Regions from separate parts of the Bacillus inaquosorum genome, predicted to be linked through region 2. Evidence: a T-box and tRNA genes for the amino acid it is inferred to sense, from the RefSeq annotation. Region 2 holds a T-box; the other holds one or more tRNA genes.
The links. The T-box of region 2 lies ahead of thrS (threonine--tRNA ligase). A T-box ahead of a tRNA ligase gene usually reads a tRNA of that ligase, here a tRNA-Thr.

Region 1 (11,348 bases), 570 kb from region 2:
TTTTGGCCGCCTTCAAAATAATCGTTTACAAGCCCAAGATCAGCTCCGACCGGTCTTGGCAGCTTATCCTCCGGTTCGTCCATCAGGCGCTCAATTTCAGCCTCCTGTTCATCAGAAAGCTTAAATCCGTCTCCCCCGAAAAACTTGATGCCGTTATCCTGCACTGGATTGTGAGAAGCAGAAATCATGACGCCTGCCTCTGCATCCATTGCTTTTGTTAAATAAGAGACACCAGGTGTAGAAATGACACCCAAACGCATGACTTCTGCGCCAATGGATAAAAGTCCGGCGACAAGGGCTCCCTCCAGCATATGGCCGGAGATCCGTGTATCGCGGCCTATCAGCACTTTTGGACGTTGTTTGTCTTTAGTCAGTACATAACCGCCGAAACGTCCGACTTTAAAGGCCAGCTCAGGTGTAAGCTCACTATTGGCGACACCTCTTACACCGTCTGTTCCAAAATACTTGCCCATTTTATAATCGCTCCTTTTTTATTCCGATGAGGATTGTGAATCCGCAGTGGATTCGTCCTCATCCTGATCTTGGTTTTGATCTTTATTTTCGTCTTGTTTTTGATCATTGCTGTCTTTATCAGTGTTCGTTGTATCTTCTTGCTGCTTGTTATCTTGATCATTCGTTTGTTTATCTGTGTCATCCTGGTTTCCTGATGTATTGCCACTGTTATCATTAGTCGATGTATTGCTTTTTTTGGACGTCAGCTTGATTTTGGCGTTTTTCTGCCCCAAGGACCAGGTTACATTCTGAGGCCCATTTACTTCAAGCTTCACGCTATGCTCCCCATCATCTAAATCTGAAACATTCACATACAATTCAATATCAGATTTCTTCAGATTTTTTATATTAGCGGGAGAGCCTTTAGCCGTCACGTCTATCGCCTGCGATTCAGGATCTAGAAACTCAATGTTTTGCGAGCTGCTCAGCCCTATAGTCTTAATAGGGACATTCTCAAATTTTTGATCCGCTTCACTATCAACTTCAATATGCAAAGTCACCTTTGACGGCGAGATTTTTTTGACGCCGTCAGGAAGCGGGATGTCTGCCTCGATATCGGAATCCTTGTTAATTTTGCTTAAATCTAAGCTGACGCCGTCAATAAATTCAAGAGAATCCAACACATCCTGAGAGCCGTAAACTGTTACCTCACTGGGGCTGGATTCAATATTCGCTATGCTGACACCGTCAGGAAGGCTTCCTGTCCGTTCAATTTTAAAAGGCACTTTTTTACTCGGGCTTGTCACCGGAACGGTAATCTTGATGACCGAGGGCTCCACGTCGACAGGAAGCGCGTTTCCGTCTTTATCATAAACAGTTACTTTCGCTTCCTTTTCAATCGTTTCATCTGCGTTTTCCAAATTCACTGAAGCTTTCACAAGAGAAATGTTATCAATCACATTTTTAGATCCCGTAATCTGCACATTTTTCGGACTGACAATCGGCTGCTCCGGAGAATAGCCTTTTTTCATCTTGTTTTTATTGTAGTACTCCACTTCTACGGGAAAGCTTTTGGTCGTCCGTTCTTGAATGGTCACTGTCGTAACAGACGGATTGATCGAGATTGTCAGCCCATCCGACACGTTTTTGGCCTTAAGCTCGACCTTATGTGTGCCGGTTTTTAAATTTTCCATGTCGGCATAAATTTCAAAGTTCTTTGTCTGCCTAGCCTTTTTCACGGCGCTTGTCGAGCCTTTTATCGTGACATTAACCGTTTGCGGGACACCTGTCACGACGTAATTTTCATCATCATAATACGCTTTGACCGGTATATCGGTCAGTGTTGCTTCATCAATTGTTGATGTCGGAAAGAAAGATTCACCCGGTTTTTTCGGAGTCGGTGCTTGATTGCTGTTAACCGCCACATAAAGCAAGAGCGCGAAAAGCAGAGCAATGATTTTCACAGCCCAGCGGTTGTTTAAGAATTTATCCATTTTTCTTGCCCCTCCAATACCAGCGGTTAGAAGAAGTGTCTCTGGTGTTTTTCTTAAACTCGGCTTCAAGCATTTCTTTCAGTGCTTCTTCCGTCAGCTCTCTGTGAAGGTCGCCGTTCTTCGCCACACTGACGCCGCCGGTCTCTTCAGACACAATAATCGTCAAACTGTCCGTTACTTCGCTGATGCCGACAGCCGCTCTGTGCCGCGTACCCAGTTCTTTTGAAATAAACGGGCTCTCCGAAAGCGGCAGATAACAAGCGGCAGCGGCAATTTCATTATTCTTCATAATCACCGCACCGTCATGAAGCGGAGTGTTCGGAATAAAAATATTGATCAGCAGCTCAGAGCTGACCTTGGCATTCAATGGTATGCCGGTCTCAATATAATCCCCCATTCCAGTATCCCGCTCAATGGTCAGCAGGGCGCCTATACGGCGTTTCGCCATATAATTGATCGCTTTTGTGATTGCCTCAATCGTTTTCTGCTGCGCTTCCTCTACAGGCGTACCGCTCCTTGAAAAAAAGCGGCCGCGGCCGAGCTGTTCAAGCGCTCTTCTCAGCTCAGGCTGAAAAATAATAATAATTGCTAAAAATCCCCATGTTATCGCTTGGTCCATCAGCCATTGAAGCGTGCTGAGGCCCAAGTATTGGCTGGCCATACGAACAAGCACGATCACTACAATTCCTTTTAACAGCTGAACCGCTTTCGTGCCGCGTATCACCATAATCAATTTATATATCACATACCAAACAAGGAGAATATCAACGGCATTGCCGAGGTACTGCAAAAAAGGGATATCCTCAAAAGCCATTTCCTCGTCCTCCAAGATTTCAGTCATTTCGTATTTTGTGTTTTACGTGTTACGCATATGTACTTTACATAGCGAGCCCATTATACCACATTTCGATTTAGCAAGTGAAATGTGCCCGCCTTCTCAGCCCGTAAAAAAAGAGCAAAGCGACTGACGCGCTTTACTCTTTTCCATTTGGATCTAATGCATGGAGTACACTTTTCCCCGCAGACTTCATTTTGTACCATGTCCAGTCGAATAATTGATTGATTTCTTCAATCTGACCGGTGACTTGTCCAGCAGAGGCCATATACTTTTCGCCGTTTACGACGGTTACATCCCCGTCTATTTTTCCTTTAATAATCAGCTTGCCGTTTTTAACAGTGACATCACCTTTGACCGTCTCACCCTCAGGCACGATCACAGTGTTGTTATGCACCACAAGATTCGGCTGCTTGGACACGCTGAAATTGTGGTCATTATGCCAACTGTTTAAAAAACCTCCGCCCATCAAAATGATGAATACCGCAGCAGCTGCGATAACGGGATGGGATCTGAACCATCTTTTCACAGAAGCTCTTTTCTTCTCCTTAGGCAATTTTGCCATGACGTTAGCGGTAAAATTCGCGGGGGCTTCAACATGCGATGTGCTCCGGACGAGCGCTATGGATTTTTCCATCTCATAAAAATGCTTTCTGCATTTCTCGCATGTCTCAAGATGTTCCTTTAATACGTCTTCATCTTTTGGAAGGATATCTCCATCAAGATGCATATGCATAAGCTGCACAATTTGTTCAGGACAGCTCATTTCATCACCCCACTTAAAGATCCCTTAATTGTTTTCTGAGAGCCTCTCTGCCTCTGTGAATCCGCGTTTTTACAGTCCCCACAGGAATGTTCAGAATCTCGCCGATTTCAATTAATCTGAGTTCGTCAATATACTTTAATACGATGACTGTTCTGTATTTGTCAGGAAGCTTTAAAATCTTCTGCTGAATCGTGCTTGAGAGCTCCAGCGACACTACTGCATCTTCAGGCAAAACCCCATCTGCGGCGATTTGTGAATACATGGTCAAGCCTTCCGTACCAGCCACCTCTGCATCGAGGTAATAATCAGGCTTCTTTTTGCGAATGCGGTCAATGGTCAAATTGGTCGCGATTCGATAAAGCCAAGTTGAAAATTTCCGGTTAATATCAAAACTGTCGATATTAACGTACGCTCTGATGAAAGCCTCCTGTGCAATATCCTCCGCCTCATGCACATTGCCAAGCATACGGTAGCAAAGCTGATAAATTTTATCCTTGTAAATATCTACGATGTCCGCAAATGCATTTTGGTCGCCTTTTTTGACTTGCTTAATTCTCTTTTTAATCATCATTTCCATATTTATCTAACCTCTGCCTTCACCGGTCTGTATGTATACGAGCTTCGTTTCAAAAGGTTTCAACTTTTTTATAAAATAAGTTTATCAAATTTTTGGCAGGGTGTAGATGGTAATTCGTGAATAAACTACCTTAACATATTTTTAAAATTACTATACAGACTGAACAGTTAGAAATTGGAATGATTTTAAAAAGAAAAAAAGACACCTTTTGGTCAAAGGTGTCTGTGACTGGGCTAGCTGGATTCGAACCAACGCATGACGGAGTCAAAGTCCGTTGCCTTACCGCTTGGCTATAGCCCAATAATGGTGGAGGGGGGCAGATTCGAACTGCCGAACCCTGAGGGAGCGGATTTACAGTCCGCCGCGTTTAGCCACTTCGCTACCCCTCCATATAGATGTAAGAAAAGAGTGCCGGCAAGAGGACTTGAACCCCCAACCTACTGATTACAAGTCAGTTGCTCTACCAATTGAGCTACACCGGCAAGATGGTGGAGGATGACGGGCTCGAACCGCCGACCCTCTGCTTGTAAGGCAGATGCTCTCCCAGCTGAGCTAATCCTCCAAATGGTGACCCGTACGGGATTCGAACCCGTGTTACCGCCGTGAAAGGGCGGTGTCTTAACCGCTTGACCAACGGGCCGTTTGTGTTCTCGTCGAGCTGACAAAAGTTATTATATACAGGTTACCCCCTGTTTGTAAAGAGGAAAATTAAATTTTTTATTTTCAAACTTTTTAACTCCTTTTTTAACTGAAAAAGCCTCCCAACATTTATCATTTCTTTTATGATAGAGACAAACAAATCAAGAGAGGAGAAACCAATATGATTCTAGTCAGTTCTTGCCTTGGCGGCATTGAATGCAGATACAACGGCTCTCATGCCGCATCGGAGAAAATCAGAAAACTCGTCGAAGAAAATAAAGCAGTTATGGCATGCCCCGAGCTTCTCGGCGGCTTCTCAACTCCCCGCGAACCTGCAGAGATCATCGGAGGCAAAGGCGAGGATGTTCTCAATGGAACCGCGAAAATCGTGACAGCTTCAGGAGAAGATGTAACAGAATTATATATGGAAGGCGCCGCTAAAACATTAGCTTACGCAAAAGAAATCAATGCCTCTGCCGTCATATTAAAAGAAAACAGTCCATCGTGCGGAAGCAGTTTTATCTATAACGGCACATTCTCTGGCAAAAAAATCGCCGGCAGCGGAGTGACTGCCGCACTGCTAAAACAAGCGGGCTACCGCGTCATTTCAGAAAACCAGCTAGACGACATATTGTAAGGAGGCCACCACATGACTCAAGACATTTCTTTATCCTTCTATAAGCCTGAACATTTGCCGGAGCTTCAATCATTCACGCTAAATAACGATGACAAACGCTTTACCTCTCTCCCCAAAGAGGTGCTGACTCAGGCCCTGGGCATACAGGACCGATATCCAGTTGTCATCTTAAAAGACGATCTGCCAGTCGGTTTTTTCATTTTACATACATCAAAAGAAACGCTTGCACCCTATTCTAACAATCCATTTGCTTTACTGCTCAGTTCCCTGTCTTTAAATGCTATGCATCACGGGAAAGGCTATGCCAAAAAAGCAATGCTTCAGCTTCCCTCTTTTGTGAGCGGTTATTTTCCATGGTGCGATGAAATCATCTTGGCCGTCAATCACCTGAACACACGAGCAAAGCACCTTTATATGAAAAGCGGGTTCCTTGATAAAGGACGGCGAAGAATCGGGCCGCTCGGGGAACAGCTGATTCTTCATTATTTCTTATAGTCTTGCATGAAATAAAATTTTAAAAATACAAAAACATAGTTGAAATATCATGACAGAAATGAATATACTGAATAATAAGATATATTATTTTTAAACAGGGGGGCATCCTCATGTCAGAACCATTAAACCTTCACCGTCTTACAACGGAATCACGTAATAGCCAAACAGCGGAAATCCACAAAGCAAACACGCTCGGCATCCTCAAAATGATTAATAACGAAGATTTGAAAGTTGCTGCCGCCGTTCAGCAGGTTCTCCCCGATATTAAAACAGCTGTAGACTGCGCGTACGACTCGTTTCAAAATGGAGGCCGCCTCATATACACAGGCGCCGGCACAAGCGGCAGACTCGGTGTCATGGATGCTGTTGAATGTCCTCCCACCTACAGCGTAAGCCCAGATCAGGTCATCGGAATCATGGCTGGAGGCCCCAAAGCATTTTTGCAGGCAGCAGAGGGCATTGAAGACAGTGAAGAAGCAGGAGCTGAGGATTTAAAAAACATACAACTCACTTCAAACGACACCGTCATTGCCATCGCAGCAAGCGGGCGCACACCCTATGCCTCAGGCGCCCTAACATACGCCCGCAAAGTCGGAGCACACACCATCGCCCTTACCTGTAATGAAAATTCCGCCATCAGCAAGGATGCGGATCACAGCATTGAGGTTGTCGTCGGACCTGAGGCCATTACAGGATCAACACGTATGAAAGCCGCAACCGCTCATAAAATGATTCTAAACATGATATCCACCGCAGTAATGGTCAAAATCGGCAAGGTTTACGAAAACTTGATGGTGGACGTCAACGTCAGCAACAAAAAACTAAAAGAACGTGCCATCAGCATCATCCAAAGCCTCACAAACGCTTCATACGACACAGCCAGAAATACACTGGAACAAGCCGATCATCACGTCAAAACGGCAATCGTCATGCTCAAAACACGTACAGATCAGGAACAAGCTAAGACATTGCTTAATGAAGCAAACGGTTTTATAGACAAAGCAATCGAAAATTACCATTCATGATAAGGAGAGACCAAGAATGGCAGCAGGCGGTTTAGCCATCATCCAATCAATGAAGCACAAGCTCCCTCCATCCGAGCGTAAACTTGCAGATTACATCCTAACTCATCCCCACAAAGCAATCGAAAGCACTGTTAGTGAAATCAGTGCCTTAGCCAATTCAAGTGACGCTGCCGTCATCAGGCTCTGCAAATCACTCGGATTAAAGGGATTTCAAGATTTAAAAATGAGAGTAGCAGGGGATCTGGCAAAGCCTACTTTACAGGGCTACCGGGACATTGCTCCCCACGAACCGCTGCACTCCATTTCTGAAAAGACAGCCGGCAATGCCATTCAGGCCATTCAGGATACTTCAGACCTGATGGACTACAAAGAGCTGGAACGAGCGGTTTCTCTGCTTCTCAAAGCTCACACTGTGCATTTTATCGGCGTCGGGGCTTCCGGCATTGTCGCCAAGGACGCCCAGCAAAAATGGCTTCGCATTCATAAACAAGCTACCGCGTTCTCAGACACTCACCTTGTGGCATCTTTAATTGCAAATGCAGATAAGGATGACATCGTATTCGCCATTTCGTTTTCGGGAGAGACGCAGGAAATCATTGAACTGCTCACCATGGCTAAGGAAAAAGGCATCACAACGATCAGCCTCACACAATTCAGTCAGACATCCGTCTCTGCGCTGGCTGATGTCCCGTTGTACACAGCACATTCCAACGAAGCCCTGATTCGAAGTGCAGCCACTTCCTCCCGCCTCGCTCAGCTTTTTATGATTGATGTTTTGTTTTTAGGCATGGCCGCTGAGCAGTATGAAGAAACAACCGGCTATATCGATAAAACGAGAGCAGCCATACAATCTATGAGAAAAAAATAAGACATCTTGAAGAGGAGGGGTTTTGATGAGCAAAGAAAATAACTACAATCATCTCGCAAAGAAAATCCTTGAGCTATGCGGAGGAAAATCCAATATTTCCTCATATACTCATTGCATGACACGCCTGCGTATTACGCCTTACGATGAAAACAAAACAGATATTCAGGCCTTAAGAGACCTGGACGGCGTATTAGGAGTCGTTGAAGCTGAAACCTTACAAATCATCCTCGGCACCGGAGTCGTCAATCATGTCACAGCCGCTTTCTCAAAGCTCGTGTCAGAAGAAGAAGGTGTCGATGTCAAAGAAGCAGCTGCCAAAAAGAAAGCAGATATAAATCGGAAAAACGCCACTCCTTTTAAACTATTCTTACGTAAAATTGCCAGCATCTTTATCCCTCTTATTCCCGCACTCGTCGCTTCCGGTTTAATCACTGGGATTACCAAAGCAATTATACAAGCCGGATGGCTCTCTGCAGAATCACAAATCGCTGTTATCCTGACAGTCATCGGATCAGGACTGTTCACATATCTCGGCATCCTCGTCGGCATTAACGCATCGAAAGAATTTGGCGGTACACCCGCTCTTGGGGCTTTGGCAGGGATCTTGATTATTAATCCGGAGATCGCAAAGATCAGTTTATTCGGAGAACAGCTTCTTCCGGGCAGGGGAGGTCTGATCGGAGTTCTTTTCGCAGCCATATTCATTGCTTACACCGAACAATTTATCCGCCGTTTTATTCCTCAATCTCTCGATATCATTGTCACCCCAACCGTTTCACTATTAATCACCGGAATCGTCACATATGTCGTATTTATGCCTTTAGGCGGCTTCATTTCTGATGCCATTACATCTGGCCTTCTGTCCATCCTGGACATCGGCGGCATCGCTGCAGGCTTTATTCTGGGCGCAACCTTCCTTCCTCTCGTCGTGACCGGACTGCATCAAGGCTTGACGCCTGTGCACATGGAACTGATCAATTCAATCGGCAATGATCCTTTGCTCCCTATTCTGGCTATGGGAGGTGCAGGACAGGTAGGCGCGGCCTTTGCCATCTTTGTGAAAACGAAAAAAACAACATTGAGAAAAGCGATCGCCGGAGGGCTTCCTTCGGGGCTGCTCGGCATTGGTGAACCGCTTATTTTCGGAGTCACGCTGCCGCTCGGCCGTCCGTTTTTAACAGCATGCCTAGGTGCCGGAATCGGCGGCGCTTTTCAAGCTTATTTTCAGGTAGCCACCTTTGCGATCGGTGTCTCCGGGCTGCCGCTTTCCTTTCTCGTCCTGCCATCACAAATCATCCTATATATCGTCGGGCTCTTTATTTCATACGCGGCCGGTTTTTTATTGACCTACGCATTCGGGTATAAAGATGAAATGGCTTCTCAGTTCGATTAAATTGTTTCTGTTTTTGGGATAGTAACGGGATAGAAGCACGGAAAGGAGCAAGCCTGTGAAAACTAAAACATTGTCCTTACTCAGTGCCATTTTAATCCTATCTATATTGACGCCAAATGAAACCTTCGCGCAAACAGCAGATTACCAAGTTGAGCCGAAAACCATAAATGCAGAAACTGCACAATTCTCGTCGAAGAAACTAAGGAAGGTTGATCAGATGATTGAACGGGATATTGCAGCAGGATTTCCAGGCGCCGTTCTTGTCGTCGTGAAGGATGGCCGCATCATAAAAAAAGAAGCATACGGCTACAGTAAAAAGTACGAAGGATCAGAACTGCTGCGCCGTCCGGTAAAAATGAAAACCCGCACGATGTTTGACTTAGCCTCTAATACGAAAATGTACGCAACTAATTTTGCATTGCAGCGCTTAGTCAGCCAAGGAAAACTCGACGTCTATGAAAAGGTTTCTGCATATTTGCCTGATTTCAAAGATCAGCCGGGAGACCTTATTAAAGGAAAAAACAAGATTCGTGTCATCGATGTTCTCCAGCACCAGTCCGGGCTCCCCTCAAGCTTTTACTTTTACACGCCGGAAAAAGCCGGCATGTACTATTCTCAGGATCGGGACAAAACGATTGAATATTTGACAAAAATCCCGCTCGATTATGAAACAGGGACAAAACACGTATACAGTGACATCGGATATATGCTCCTCGGCTGTATTGTCGAAAAACTCACCGGTAAACCGCTTGATATCTACACGGAGCAAGAACTTTACAAGCCGCTGGGACTGAGACATACCTTGTACAATCCGCTCCAAAAAGGCTTTAAACCAAAGCAGATCGCAGCTACTGAACGTATGGGCAATACGCGCGACGGCGTTATTCATTTCCCTAACATCCGCACAAACACGCTGCAAGGAGAAGTTCATGACGAAAAAGCATTTTACTCAATGGACGGCGTGTCCGGCCATGCCGGATTGTTCTCAAATGCTGATGATATGGCCATTCTGCTGCAAGTCATGTTAAACAAAGGATCATATCGCAGCGTTTCTTTATTTGATCAAAAAACAGCCGACCTATTTACAGCACCTTCAGCAATAGATCCGACATTCGCACTTGGCTGGCGGCGAAACGGAAGTAAAAGCATGGAATGGATGTTTGGCCCTTATGCCAGCGAAAAAGCTTACGGGCATACCGGCTGGACAGGGACAGTTACCGTCATTGATCCAACCTACAATTTAGGCATCGCATTGTTAACAAATAAAAAGCATTCACCAGTAGCTGATCCAGAGGAAAATCCAAACGTGTTTGAGGGTGACCAATTTCCAACAGGCAGTTATGGGAGCGTCATTACCGCGATTTATGAAACGATGGAATGAATGATTCAACGATAGGAGGAAGTTTCTATGAAACCTGTCTTTCCGCTTATCCTTTCAGCTGTTCTCTTTCTTTCATGTTTTCTCGGCGCCAGTCAGACAAAAGCCACTTCATCCAGTGGCTCAGCCGACGCCAAGCAGATTGTCAATCGCATGACATTAGATGAAAAACTCGGCCAGATGCTGATGCCCGATTTCAGAAATTGGCAAAAGGAGGGCGAGTCCTCTCCGCAAGCCTTTACAGAAATGAATGAGGAAGTCGCCGGCCTCATCAAAAAATATCAATTCGGCGGCGTCATTCTTTTTGCAGAAAATGTAAAAACAACAAAGCAAACTGTACAGCTGACAGACGCTTACCAAAAGGCGAGCCCTAAAATCCCGCTGATCCTGAGTATTGACCAGGAAGGCGGCATCGTAACGAGATTAGGGGAGGGCACTAATTTCCCAGGGAATATGGCGCTGGGCGCAGCCAGAAGCAGAATCAATGCCTATCAGACCGGCACCATTATTGGGAAGGAGCTTTCTGCCTTAGGCATTAATACAGATTTCAGCCCTGTTATGGACATTAATAATAATCCTGATAATCCAGTAATCGGCGTACGGTCATTCAGCTCCAATCGAGAACTGACAGCACGACTCGGTTTATATACGATGAAGGGTTTGCAGCGGCAAGATATCGCCTCTGCCCTCAAACATTTCCCGGGACATGGAGACACGGACGTTGACAGCCATTACGGACTGCCGCTCGTTTCCCATAATCAAGAAAGGCTTCGTGAGGTCGAACTCTAT
Region 2 (11,348 bases):
CTCGCCCTTGTCGGCGGCAGGGATTATCAAAAAAGCCCGTTTGACCGGACGACACAGGCGAAGCGCCAGCCTGCTTCGACGATTAAGCCGTTACTGTACTATAAAGCGATCCAGAGCGGATTTACGCCAGTCACCTTGATGAAAAGCGAAGAAACCGAGTTTCAAATTGATGCAAGGGGAGAAACCTATTCTCCAAGCAACTATAACGGATACTACGCCAACAAGCCGATTACGCTTCTGCAGGCGCTGGCGCTTTCCGACAACATTTACGCTGTGAAAACACATCTCTTTCTCGGAATGAATAAGCTTGTACAATCGGCAAAGGAATTCGGCATCACTGCGCGTCTTCAAGCACTGCCTTCCCTTGCGCTCGGCACCGAACCCGTACGTCCGATTGAGATGGTCAACGCCTACGCCATGCTCGCAAATGGCGGGAAGAAAATCGAACCGACTTTTATTTCAAGAGTTACGGACGCGACGGGACATGTGCTGTACGAAAACCCGAGCAAGCATAAACAGGTGCTCGATGAAAAAGCCGCTTTTGTCACGGCGAGTATGATGACAGGCATGTTTGATACGGATTTAAACGGCTATACGTCGGTAACCGGACGGACGATCGCCAACCGCCTGACAAGAACATATGCGGGAAAATCAGGAACCACAAGCGCAGACAGCTGGATGATCGGCTTCAATCCGAAGCTGGCCGCAGGTGTTTGGACCGGCTATGACAAAAACAGCACCATCGACTCGGTCGAAGAAAAAAGCTATGCCAAAACGATTTGGGCTGACTTCATGGAGGATGCGCTCAAAGGTGAACCGGAAACTGCGTTCAAACCGCCAAAAGGCGTAACCGGCGTGTACATTGATCCAGAAACAGGCTACACATCCGGTCCCGGATGCGCAGCCAAGCATTACACGTATTTTGTGAAAGGCACTGAGCCATCAAACGTATGCTACGGGGCAGAACCCGCTAAACAATCAAAAGACCGGCTTCCAGCCAAAGAAAAACCCGCTTCCGAGAAAAAATGGTGGGATAAATGGCTGGGGCGGAATCATTAAAAATAACCCGGCTCCTTGGAGGCCGGGTTATTCGTATGGTTCCTTCATAATCCATGGAAGCCATGTTACGCAATCGAACTGAACAATAGTTTTGGTAACCCTTCGGGGATAAAGAGGTCATTTTATTCCACGTCGGCTTTCGTTACCCAGTCACCGGTTTCGACATCATATCCCCCTAAAAATGAAAAACCCCGAGTCTTGTTTCGGCTCGGGATTTTCCATGTCCTATTTCTGTATCACCAGTTTACTCAATGTTTACGAAAAATAGTTCAAATATTCTAAAAGTTCACAGAAAATTCACAAATTAATTGTCTTCTGGAAGCAGGCCTGTTTTTAATTCATCTGAGGACCGGTCCCATAGGCCCTGATCATGTTTTTTCAGAAATTCGCCTAGTACACGTTTCGAGCTGTCGTCCATTTTATCGATGATAATTTTCCGCTTCATGGATTTATCCATCAGATTCACATGCTCAGGCAGCGACTTGTAGCCTCTTCTGATGCTTCTGTCGACCGTCATTTCACAGGCTGTCACACCAGCGTAATAAGGCCCCTCTTCTTTTCTGTCAATCGTTACCCACACAAGCCAGTATGGTTTTCCGTTAGGAACTTCTTCTTTATTCGGCAGAAATTTAATTCCTTTTTCAACGGTGCTGCGGGCGTGCATGGCGCCGATGTCAACGAACGCTTCTTTTTCCTCTACATCGACGAATACGGGAGAAATGTTATCGAGGCTTAGCGCCCCTACACCGAAGCCGCCGTGTCCATCTGTCGGATCACTTTTGATAATATTAAACCCGATTGATTTTTTCTTTTTTTCTTCCATGAGTTCTACCTCCTACAAAAGCGGTTGAAATATCGCTGAAAACAGCTGTAAAATCCGATCTCTTCCGGCATTTAGCAGCGGCCAAAGCACGTAAGATCCGAGCGGTGTCACAAACAGAACCAAAAAGACGATAAAGCCGTAGCTCTCCGCCTGCGTCATCTTGGCACGCACCCCTGGCGGAACGAGATCTTCAATAATACGATAGCCATCGAGCGGAGGAAGCGGCAGCAGATTAAATAAAAACAAGACAAGATTCAGCTGTATCCAAATGGAAAAAAACTGATCCAGCCCCGTGCTGAACGCCGCAAGCATCTCCATTCCGTATGCATGCATCAACACTAACAAAAAGAAACCGACAAACGCAAGAATCAGGTTACTGACGGGCCCGGCGATGGATACGAGCACGCCGGCAAGCCGAGGTTTCTTAAAGAAGCGGCGATTGACAGGAATAGGGCGCGCCCATCCGAATCCGGCCACCAGAATCAAAATGGTTCCGAACGGATCAAGGTGTTTAATGGGATTCAGCGTCAGCCTTCCTTCTCTTTTCGCTGTATCGTCACCGAATTTGTACGCGACATAGGCATGGGCAAGCTCGTGCATCGTAAACGACACAATTAACGTGATGACGAGGTATGGCATTAACGATAACGGATAATATAAAAAACGGTCCAAGTGAGATATCCCTCTTTCTAAAAATGCAAGAATTTACTTTATTCAGTATACTATAAGAAACCTCTTTTTCTAAAGAGAGGAAACGAGATAAAGGAGGATTCAGCACCCATGCCATACGTAACCGTCAAAATGCTCGAAGGCCGTACAGACGAGCAAAAACGCAATCTTGTCGAGAAAGTAACAGAAGCCGTAAAGGAAACCACCGGTGCTTCTGAAGAAAAAATTGTTGTGTTTATAGAAGAAATGAGAAAAGACCATTATGCCGTCGCAGGCAAACGCCTGAGCGATATGGAATAATCTCTATAAAGCCGGCGCTTCGCGCACCGGCTTTTTCCATCCTTATTGGGTCAGCTTCGCAATAATCGCTAATAACGCCTTTTTCTCTTCTGCTGTCAAACGTTCAAACATGCCGTCAATCAGTCCCTGGCGGTTTTCGATCATTTGCTCAGCCGCTGCCCTGCCCGATTCAGAAAGCGTAATCCATACAGTGCGGCGGTCATTGTTATTTCTGGATCTCTCAATGAATCCCTCCTGCTCTAAATGATTAAGAGCAGTGGTCGTAGCAGAGGGAGACAGTGTGACCTCCTTCAGAATATCCTTTATGGTGCAGCTCCCATGCCTGTATATGATCCGCAGAATAAATCCTCTTACATTATTTACGTGTTTCGGAACGGTGGCTTCATCTAATTGCTTCGTGCTTTTCAAATATTTTGTAAGTGCGTGATCCAGCAAATTTGCTTCCAGTTTGTCATGGTCCATGTAGATTTCCCCATTTCGAGATGCATTCATAACATACGAACGATATGATTTACTTATTATTTTACTGATTCCGGATAGGGAAAGTCAAAAAAGCAAAATGAGAATTTACAGCTTTTCTCCTAGATACTTCGATTTTTCACCTGTTTGACAAGTTTTTCTTTAAACGTCTGAAAAGGAACGTGTTCATTCTGCTGATGTCCGAATTGTCGGACGTTTACCGCACCTTCCTGCTCTTCATGATCTCCAAGCACCAGCACGTACGGGACTTTCTGCACCTGCGACTCTCTGATTTTGTAGCCCAGCTTCTCATTGCGCTCATCAATGCCTGCTCTTATCCCCAGCTGCTTCAGCTCTTCCTGCACCTTTCTGCAATAGTCCAAGTGAACGTGCGAAACCGGTAGGATTTGAACCTGGATCGGTGCAAGCCAGACTGGGAATGCCCCGCCGAAATGCTCGATCAAAATGCCGAAGAAACGGTCGATCGAGCCGAATACCGCTCTGTGTATGACAACAGGACGAACCTTTTCATTGTGTTCATTGATATATGTTAAATCAAATTTTTCCGGCATTTGAAAATCAAGCTGAATTGTCGCGCATTGGTGGCTCCGTTTCAGGGCATCTTTTATGTGAAAATCAATCTTCGGCCCGTAAAACGCCCCATCGCCTTCATTAACCTCATAAGGCAGGCCGAGCTCCTCAAGGACGTTTGCTAAGGCACGTTCCGATGCTTCCCAAAGGCTGTCATCGCCTAATGAATCCTCCGGGCGAGTCGAGAGTTCGACCGAATATTCGAAGCCAAATGTACGATATACCTCATCAATCAGCCCAATCGCTTCTTTGATCTCACTCTCAATCTGATCCTCCCGAACGAAGATATGGGCATCATCCTGGCAAAACGTACGGACGCGAAGCATTCCGTTTAAAGCACCGCTGTATTCGTGGCGATGCACCTGGCCGAATTCCGCCATGCGAATCGGCAGATCCCGATAAGAATACAAGCTGTTTTTAAAGATGAGCATGTGGCCCGGGCAATTCATCGGCTTCATTGCGAATCTTGTATCATCAACTTCTGAAAAATACATATTGTCCCGATAATGATCCCAGTGGCCTGACTGCTCCCATAACCGCTGATTCATCATAAACGGCGTACGCACCTCATCATAGCCGGCCTTTGTTTGCAGCTCACGCGAGAAGCGTTCCAGCTCATTGCGGACAATCTGCCCTTTTGGCAAATAAAACGGCATCCCCGGCGCTTCTTCAGAAAACATAAACAGCTCTAATTGTTTGCCCAGCTTGCGGTGATCACGTTTTGCCGCTTCTTCCAGCATATGCAGATGCGCATCAAGATCTTTTTTCTTTTGAAACGCAACCCCGTACACCCGCTGGAGGACTTCATTTTCACTGTCTCCGCGCCAATAAGCGCCCGATACTCTTGTCAATTTGAACGCCTTGATCATTCCTGTAGAAGGAAGATGAGGCCCGCGGCACAGGTCAACGAATTCTCCCTGCTGATACAGCGCAATGTCCTCCCCCCGCGGAATATCCTTCAAAATCTCCAGCTTAAACGGCTCGCCTTTTTTGGCAAACAGCTCTTCAGCCTCTTCGTAAGAAACCTCATTTCGTTTGATTTCAAGGTTCTCATTTATAATGTTCTTCATTTCTTTTTCGATGGCCTTTAAGTCTCCTGATGTTAAGCTTTTCTCCAGCTTCATGTCATAGTAGAAGCCGTCTTCAATCACTGGACCTATCCCCAATGACACGTCGCCGTACAGCCGTTTCACCGCTTGAGCCAGCACGTGCGCTGATGTGTGGCGAAGCACCTGCAAGCCTTCTTGGGAATCAAGTGTGACAATCGAAAGCTCAGCATCCTCCTCCAGCTTGAAGCTGAGATCAACAAGCTTGCCGTTGACCTGGCCCGCAGCCGCCTTCTTTTGCAGACTGGAACTGATAGAACCAGCCGCTTCTTTAATAGTGACGCCTTTCGGATATTCCTTGATCTGTCCGTCCGGAAGCTGAATGTGTACATGTTTACTCATTTTAAACACTCCTTATCAATTGTTGTATATAAAAAAACACACCCGTCCCGCTGAAAGGGACGAGTGTGTGATTTACCCGTGGTTCCACCCAAGTTCCCGACAAACGCTATGTTTATCGGCTCGGTGCTGTAACGCAGCATAGACGGCATTGGATACTTCAGTTCCCCAATGCTGCTCCAAGGCGGTAAATGATATTCCTAAGCTGGGAAGCTCTCACCTTTCCTTCCCTCTCTGAAAACCGTAAATATCATTCATGTCCTTTTCTTCGCATATATTCAATTCATAAAAAAACACACCCATCCCTCTAAAAGGGACGAGTGTGTGATTTACCCGTGGTTCCACCCAAATTCCCGACAAACGCTATGTTTATCGGCTCGGTGCTGTAACGCAGCATAGACGGCATTGGATACTTCAGTTCCCCAATGCTGCTCCAAGGCGGTAAATGATATTCCTAAGCTGGGAAGCTCTCACCTTTTCTTCCCTCTCTGAAAACCGTAAATATCATTCATGTCCTTTTCTTCGCATGTATTCAATTCATAAAAAAACACACCCATCCCTCTAAAAGGGACGAATGTGTTTATTATCCGTGGTTCCACCCAAATTCCCGATCAACACACATGGTGTATCGGCTTTAAGGTGCTGTAACGCAGCATGACGGTATCAGATACTTGATTTCCCCGATACGGCTCAAAGGCGGTAAGCTGCTTTCCCTGCGTTAGGAAGATCTCAGCTGTCCTTCCCTCTCTGGAAACCGTAAAAAGCATCTCGTGTCCTTATCAGTGCCTGTTGTTTCAATAATTTTTTATATCTTACTATATATTCCCACAAAGCGCAATCAGTGATTTACATTTTTTTCTGACGCGGCAGTCCCGTTATGGGCAACCAGAAACAGCCATACAAGCAATGCGGCGAGGCTGTACGCCGCTCCCATCATCAAAAACGTAAACCCGGCACCGGCATACCAAGTGGCAGACAGATGAATGATCACCCCGGATACCGCTACGCCGACCAAGGCTCCGATTTGCCGGTTCGCATTTAAAGCCGCGCCGGCGATATTCGCATGCTTTTGCCCGGCAGCCTGCATGATTACAGTTGTCATGGCAGGAACTGTAATGCCGGTGCCAAGGTTCATGACAGACATCAAAACAGCCAGCTGCCAATAAGGAAAATCCGGTGAAATCAGCACAAATAACAGCAATGCAATGATACAGCTGACCGTCATTGACACAAACATAAGCTGCCCTGCTTCGAACCGATTCGCCAGACGGGCAAACAGCAGGTTGCCGATCACGAAGACGGCCATCATCGGCAGCAGCTCAACTCCGGCCATAAAGGAGCTTGCGCCTCTTGCTTCCTGCAAAAAAAGACTCAGCATAAACATGCCGCCGAAAAGGGCAAAATTGAGCAGAAAACCGACAAACTGAGCAGCTGAGAAACGGCCGTTTTTATATAAGGACACCGGCAGAATCGATGTTTTCGCAGAGATTTCCCGCAGCAAAAACAGCACAAATGCCAAAAGCGCCGCCGCGAATGCACCGAGAATTACGGGCGAACGCCAGCCCGCTGAAGGCCCCTGTATCAATGCGCCGCCACTCCAAGCAGGTGCCCTGTGATATTCACGTGCCTGCTTTTTCCCGGCACGCGGTCGAGTATTCGGTAAGCTGAAATGAGCGCAGCCGCCCCTAAAGGCACGTTGATCAGAAAAATACTCTGCCAGCCTGCTGCTTGTACCAGCACACCGCCGATAAAGGGCCCAAGGCCAGAAGCGGCGGACACAAAGGCAGCCCACAACCCAAACATTTTCGCCCGCACCCGCTCATCAGGGTAAGAGGCCGCCAAAAGGCTGAGTGAGCTCGGCATAAACAAAGCCGCGCCAATTCCCTGTATGAGGCGTCCGGCAATCAGCATCTGGCCATTAATCGATACCGCACAAAGGCAGGAGGCCAGGACAAAAATGGCCAAGCCCAGTATATATATCGCCTTCGAGCCGAAACGGTCAGCCAAGGCTCCGCCCGCCAGCAGAAGTGAAGCAAACGTAAGGATGTACCCGTCCACAACCCATGTCACACCTGAAAGTGACATCGAAAGAGCGTTTTTCATATCTGCCATTGCCACATTCACAACGGTTACATCAAGAGTAGCCATGAGAAAACCGAGAGCGAGCACGATCAGCACGGATATTCCTGATGATTCTGATTTTTGTAACGGCCCGCTATTTTTCATTGCAATTGCCCTTTCAATTGCTGGTTTACCCAATCATCTATTTTTTCAAGATCATACAATTCCCCGACTCTGTCCATGACATGCTGCAAGGATTCTTCTCTCATGAGATTGGCCCATTTATCCTCGATTTCCCCCATGACTGTCTCCAGCACACAGTTACTTTCACCCTCGAATACGGATTGCAGCAGGCCTTTCCCCTGATACATCGAACCTCTGCCTTCAACCGCTTGATAAACATCATAGAGCGTAATGTCCGTCAAAGGCTTCGTAAGGGTAAAACCGCCCTTCGTCCCCGGTATGGATTCTGCCAAACCGGCCTGAACCAATGTTCTCATCAGCTTCTTCAAATAAGACGGAGACACACGCAAACGCTGGCTGATTGCCTCTGACGTTAAAGAAGACTGTACGGGCAGCCGTGACAATAACAGCAGCACAGAAACCGCCTGCTCCATCCCTGATTTCATTTTCATCATACTTCACTCCTGATTCATTATGGATAACTAATATCCACAATAGATCCCTTAGCAACTTTTGTCAACAAAAAAAGCAAAAGAAACGGTTCATTTCTTTTGCTTGGTATGGTTAACAAATCTGCTTCAGTTCCTCTATGTATTGAAGCGCTTCGTCATATTCTTCATTTGTATATTTTTGCTTGCTTTTGATTGTAAAGACTTTTTCTTTCTTTTCCTCAGCCTCAAGCCCGTCAAAGTAAAGGATCGTGGAAACCAGCTCTAAAAACCGTGATGAACGGCTGTTTACACTGTCGATATAGCCTTTAATATCCGGCATATCCAGATCAGCATGGTCTAAAAACGCGGAGCCTGTCTCAGTCAGTGAATAACGGTATTGAAAGTAGCCGCCCTTTTTTTCCTTCACCTCATGCAGAAATCCAAGGTTGCACAGCTCTTCAATCTGGAGCGTCAGTTCCTCTGAATACGGTCCGTAAAAGTGAAAATCATATTTCTCATAGAAAGGAAACTGCATTTTTTTAGCGATATAAATCATTTTCTGCAGCTTCTTCCGCCCGATGATTTCTCCAGAATCCGAGAACACCTTCATCAGTTTTGCATGTTCTTTCAACAAATTCCCGACATCTCCTTTTTCCTTCTTTCCAATTTCTATGTCAGTCCCAGCAGCTGCCGGATTTTCATTTTCGCTTCCGGATGTTCAGAGCCGTCACAAATCAGGTCCTTCGGATAGTACAGCTTGTGGTCCGTCCGCCGTTTTCCGGAGATGGATTCGACAATAGCCGACTGTCTGGACAGCTCTTTAATTTGGCCGTTTTGCGTCAAGAGATGGATCGGCAGACGCTCCTCTTCCTCTCCCGGACGGTAAAAATCGTATGGCAGATCTGAAGAAGAATCGACGACCAAATAATAGCTCGGATCGATTCCCGCCTCTTTGAACAATGAAGTCAGCTCAAAATATGCCGACATTTCTTCGTTCGGATTGAATTCAACGTATTGGAACAGCTGGCGGTTAATGAATCTGCGGCACAAATCGGATAAAATCGCATCTTCTTCATCCTCCCAGGCCTGGAAGTAATACAAAATAATAGATTCATCCAGCTTCAAATAATCCTCCAGCGTCAATTTCCCTTCAAAAATAGAATAGAAATGAACCGGAGCGTGAGTGAACACATAGCCTTCATCGTGCAGCTGCTTCGCCCTGTGAAGAATCTTCGTTAAAATAACCTCTGCGCTTCTTGTCACAGGATGGAAATACACCTGCCAGTACATTTGGTAGCGGCTCATGATATAGTCTTCGACAGCGTGCATCCCGCTTTCTTTAATGACGATCTGATCCTCGCGCGGGCGCATCACCCGAAGAATCCGCTCCATATCAAAATGGCCGTAGCTGACGCCCGTATAATAAGCGTCGCGCTGCAGGTAATCCATGCGGTCTGCGTCAATCTGACTCGAAATTAGGCTGACCACTTGCTTGTTTTTATATGTTTTGGCAATGACTTCAGCAACATCCTGCGGGAAACGTGGGCTCACCTTTCTGAGCACCTGATTGACCTCAGTGTCCCCCAAAATGATATCTCTTGTAAAATCTTCGTGGTCAAGGTGAAAGACTTTTTCAAATGAATGCGAGAACGGCCCGTGCCCGAGATCATGAAGCAGCGCCGCGGCCAAACAGAGTTCGCGCTCACTGTCATCCCATTCATGGCGGCCTTTAAAGACGTCATCAACCATTCTCCTGACAATTTCATAGACACCGAGAGAATGGTTGAACCGGCTGTGCTCAGCGCCATGGAACGTCAAATACGTCGTGCCGAGCTGCTTAATTCTGCGGAGACGCTGAAATTCGCGGGTTCCGATCAAATCCCATATCAGCTTGTCCCGTACATGAACATAGCGGTGCACCGGATCTTTAAACACTTTTTCTTCTGATAATTTTCCATTTGGATACGCCATCGTCATTCCCTCTTTTTTTTAGCCGTGTTTCTATTATATCGACTCTATTCTTTGAAAACATCCTTGAATTTGCCCGGCGATTTGTTCCATCTTTACGAAAAACACATGATGTGAAGCAAAAAAGCCTGACCTGAGGGCCGAGGCTATTGAAAATATGTTTTTACTTTTTTATTTTCTTTTTTACTTTGTCAATCAGCTCATCCTCTGTCGGAGCTGACAGCGGACGATTGTTCACAAAAGCAAATGATTTTTTCCGTCCGGGCCCGCAATAAGATTGGCATCCTACCTCAACCTTTGCGTCCGGGTCCACTTCTTTTAAACGCGGCAGCAATGTTTTGATATTAGTGGCTTGGCAATCATCACACACTCGAAATTCATTAGCCATGACGTACGCTTCCCTTCATTTCTATGTTCATCTATGTGAATAACCTAAAATCGCTTTTCAAAAAAATCACATCACTCTTCATTTTACAAGGATTCGACTGTTCCTGCAAGCCGCTCCATCCTTCGTATCTCCTATTCTTTCAGCCAACTTGTATAAATGTTTTCCATACTGGACATTCTAATACCATGAAAAGAAAAATGGGAGTTGAGATAAATGACAAAACAGCGACAAGACGCTTGGTCAGAAGAAAATGATCTGCTTTTAGCCGAAACAGTGCTTCGGCATGTGAGGGAGGGCAGCACCCAGCTGAACGCCTTTGAAGAAGTCGGTGATAAATTGAACCGGACATCCGCAGCCTGCGGATTCAGATGGAACGCGGTAGTCCGCCATCAATATGAAAAAGCGCTACAGCTTGCGAAAAAACAGCGAAAACAGCGGATGAGAGCGCTCGGAAACGGGCAGCCAGCGAAAAAAAGACTATTATATCAGCCTCCTGCGGTTGATCCTGGAATCATTCAAGAAACCGCTGCAGAGGAGCCGGCCAAAACGGACGCACCATCAGCCGAAAATGAGCAGCAGCCTTTAATGTCAGGCGAACACATGCCTTTTGTGGATGAAAGCTTTAAGGAAGAGTTAGCTAGTCTATCACACTTATTGTCTCCTCAAACGCCTGCTGCTGCGCCTGAGATGACAATGAATGATGTGATCCGCTTCCTGCAGAATTACGAAGGCAATAACGAGCAATCATCGGCATTAAAAATGGAAAATGAACGTTTAAAGAAAGAAAATCAGGAATTGCAAAGCAAAACGGAACAGCTTGAGGCAGAAGTTCAAAAGCTTGAAAAAGACCAAAAAACGATCCAAGAAGATTATGAAACCTTGGTAAAAATTATGAATAGAGCCAGAAAGCTAGTTTTATTTGAAGAAGATGAACATGCCTCTCCGTCCTTCAAAATGGATCGGAACGGCAA

Region 1: it encodes a tRNA-Thr, which carries the amino acid that the T-box ahead of thrS (threonine--tRNA ligase) is inferred to sense. The anticodon was not compared.

The regions. Positions count from the first base shown of each region.
Region 1 covers NZ_CP096592.1:191,400-202,747, reverse strand. Annotated here, with positions in the region: gene glmM (phosphoglucosamine mutase) at 1-473, opposite strand, end outside; gene cdaR (CdaA regulatory protein CdaR) at 492-1,946, opposite strand; gene cdaA (diadenylate cyclase CdaA) at 1,939-2,760, opposite strand; gene rsiW (anti-sigma-W factor RsiW) at 2,921-3,547, opposite strand; gene sigW (RNA polymerase sigma factor SigW) at 3,561-4,124, opposite strand; tRNA gene M1M80_RS01125 (tRNA-Gln) at 4,353-4,424, opposite strand; tRNA gene M1M80_RS01120 (tRNA-Tyr) at 4,429-4,513, opposite strand; tRNA gene M1M80_RS01115 (tRNA-Thr) at 4,534-4,606, opposite strand; tRNA gene M1M80_RS01110 (tRNA-Val) at 4,611-4,686, opposite strand; tRNA gene M1M80_RS01105 (tRNA-Glu) at 4,690-4,764, opposite strand; gene M1M80_RS01100 (2-thiouracil desulfurase family protein) at 4,945-5,400, shown strand; gene M1M80_RS01095 (GNAT family N-acetyltransferase) at 5,413-5,895, shown strand; gene murQ (N-acetylmuramic acid 6-phosphate etherase) at 6,006-6,920, shown strand; gene M1M80_RS01085 (MurR/RpiR family transcriptional regulator) at 6,937-7,788, shown strand; gene M1M80_RS01080 (PTS transporter subunit EIIC) at 7,814-9,181, shown strand; gene pbp4b (penicillin binding protein PBP4B) at 9,237-10,562, shown strand; gene M1M80_RS01070 (glycoside hydrolase family 3 protein) at 10,590-11,348, shown strand, end outside.
Region 2 covers NZ_CP096592.1:3,862,346-3,873,693, forward strand. Annotated here, with positions in the region: gene M1M80_RS19580 (transglycosylase domain-containing protein) at 1-1,059, shown strand, start outside; gene M1M80_RS19585 (YwhD family protein) at 1,364-1,882, opposite strand; gene M1M80_RS19590 (site-2 protease family protein) at 1,895-2,554, opposite strand; gene M1M80_RS19595 (2-hydroxymuconate tautomerase) at 2,663-2,851, shown strand; gene M1M80_RS19600 (MarR family transcriptional regulator) at 2,894-3,313, opposite strand; gene thrS (threonine--tRNA ligase) at 3,433-5,349, opposite strand; T-box leader at 5,402-5,624, opposite strand; T-box leader at 5,656-5,878, opposite strand; T-box leader at 5,910-6,138, opposite strand; partial or broken gene M1M80_RS19615 (MFS transporter) at 6,185-7,572, opposite strand; gene M1M80_RS19620 (Rrf2 family transcriptional regulator) at 7,569-8,042, opposite strand; gene M1M80_RS19625 (YwgA family protein) at 8,155-8,655, opposite strand; gene M1M80_RS19630 (HD domain-containing protein) at 8,691-9,992, opposite strand; gene M1M80_RS19635 (YuzB family protein) at 10,153-10,377, opposite strand; gene rsfA (prespore-specific transcription regulator RsfA) at 10,591-11,348, shown strand, end outside.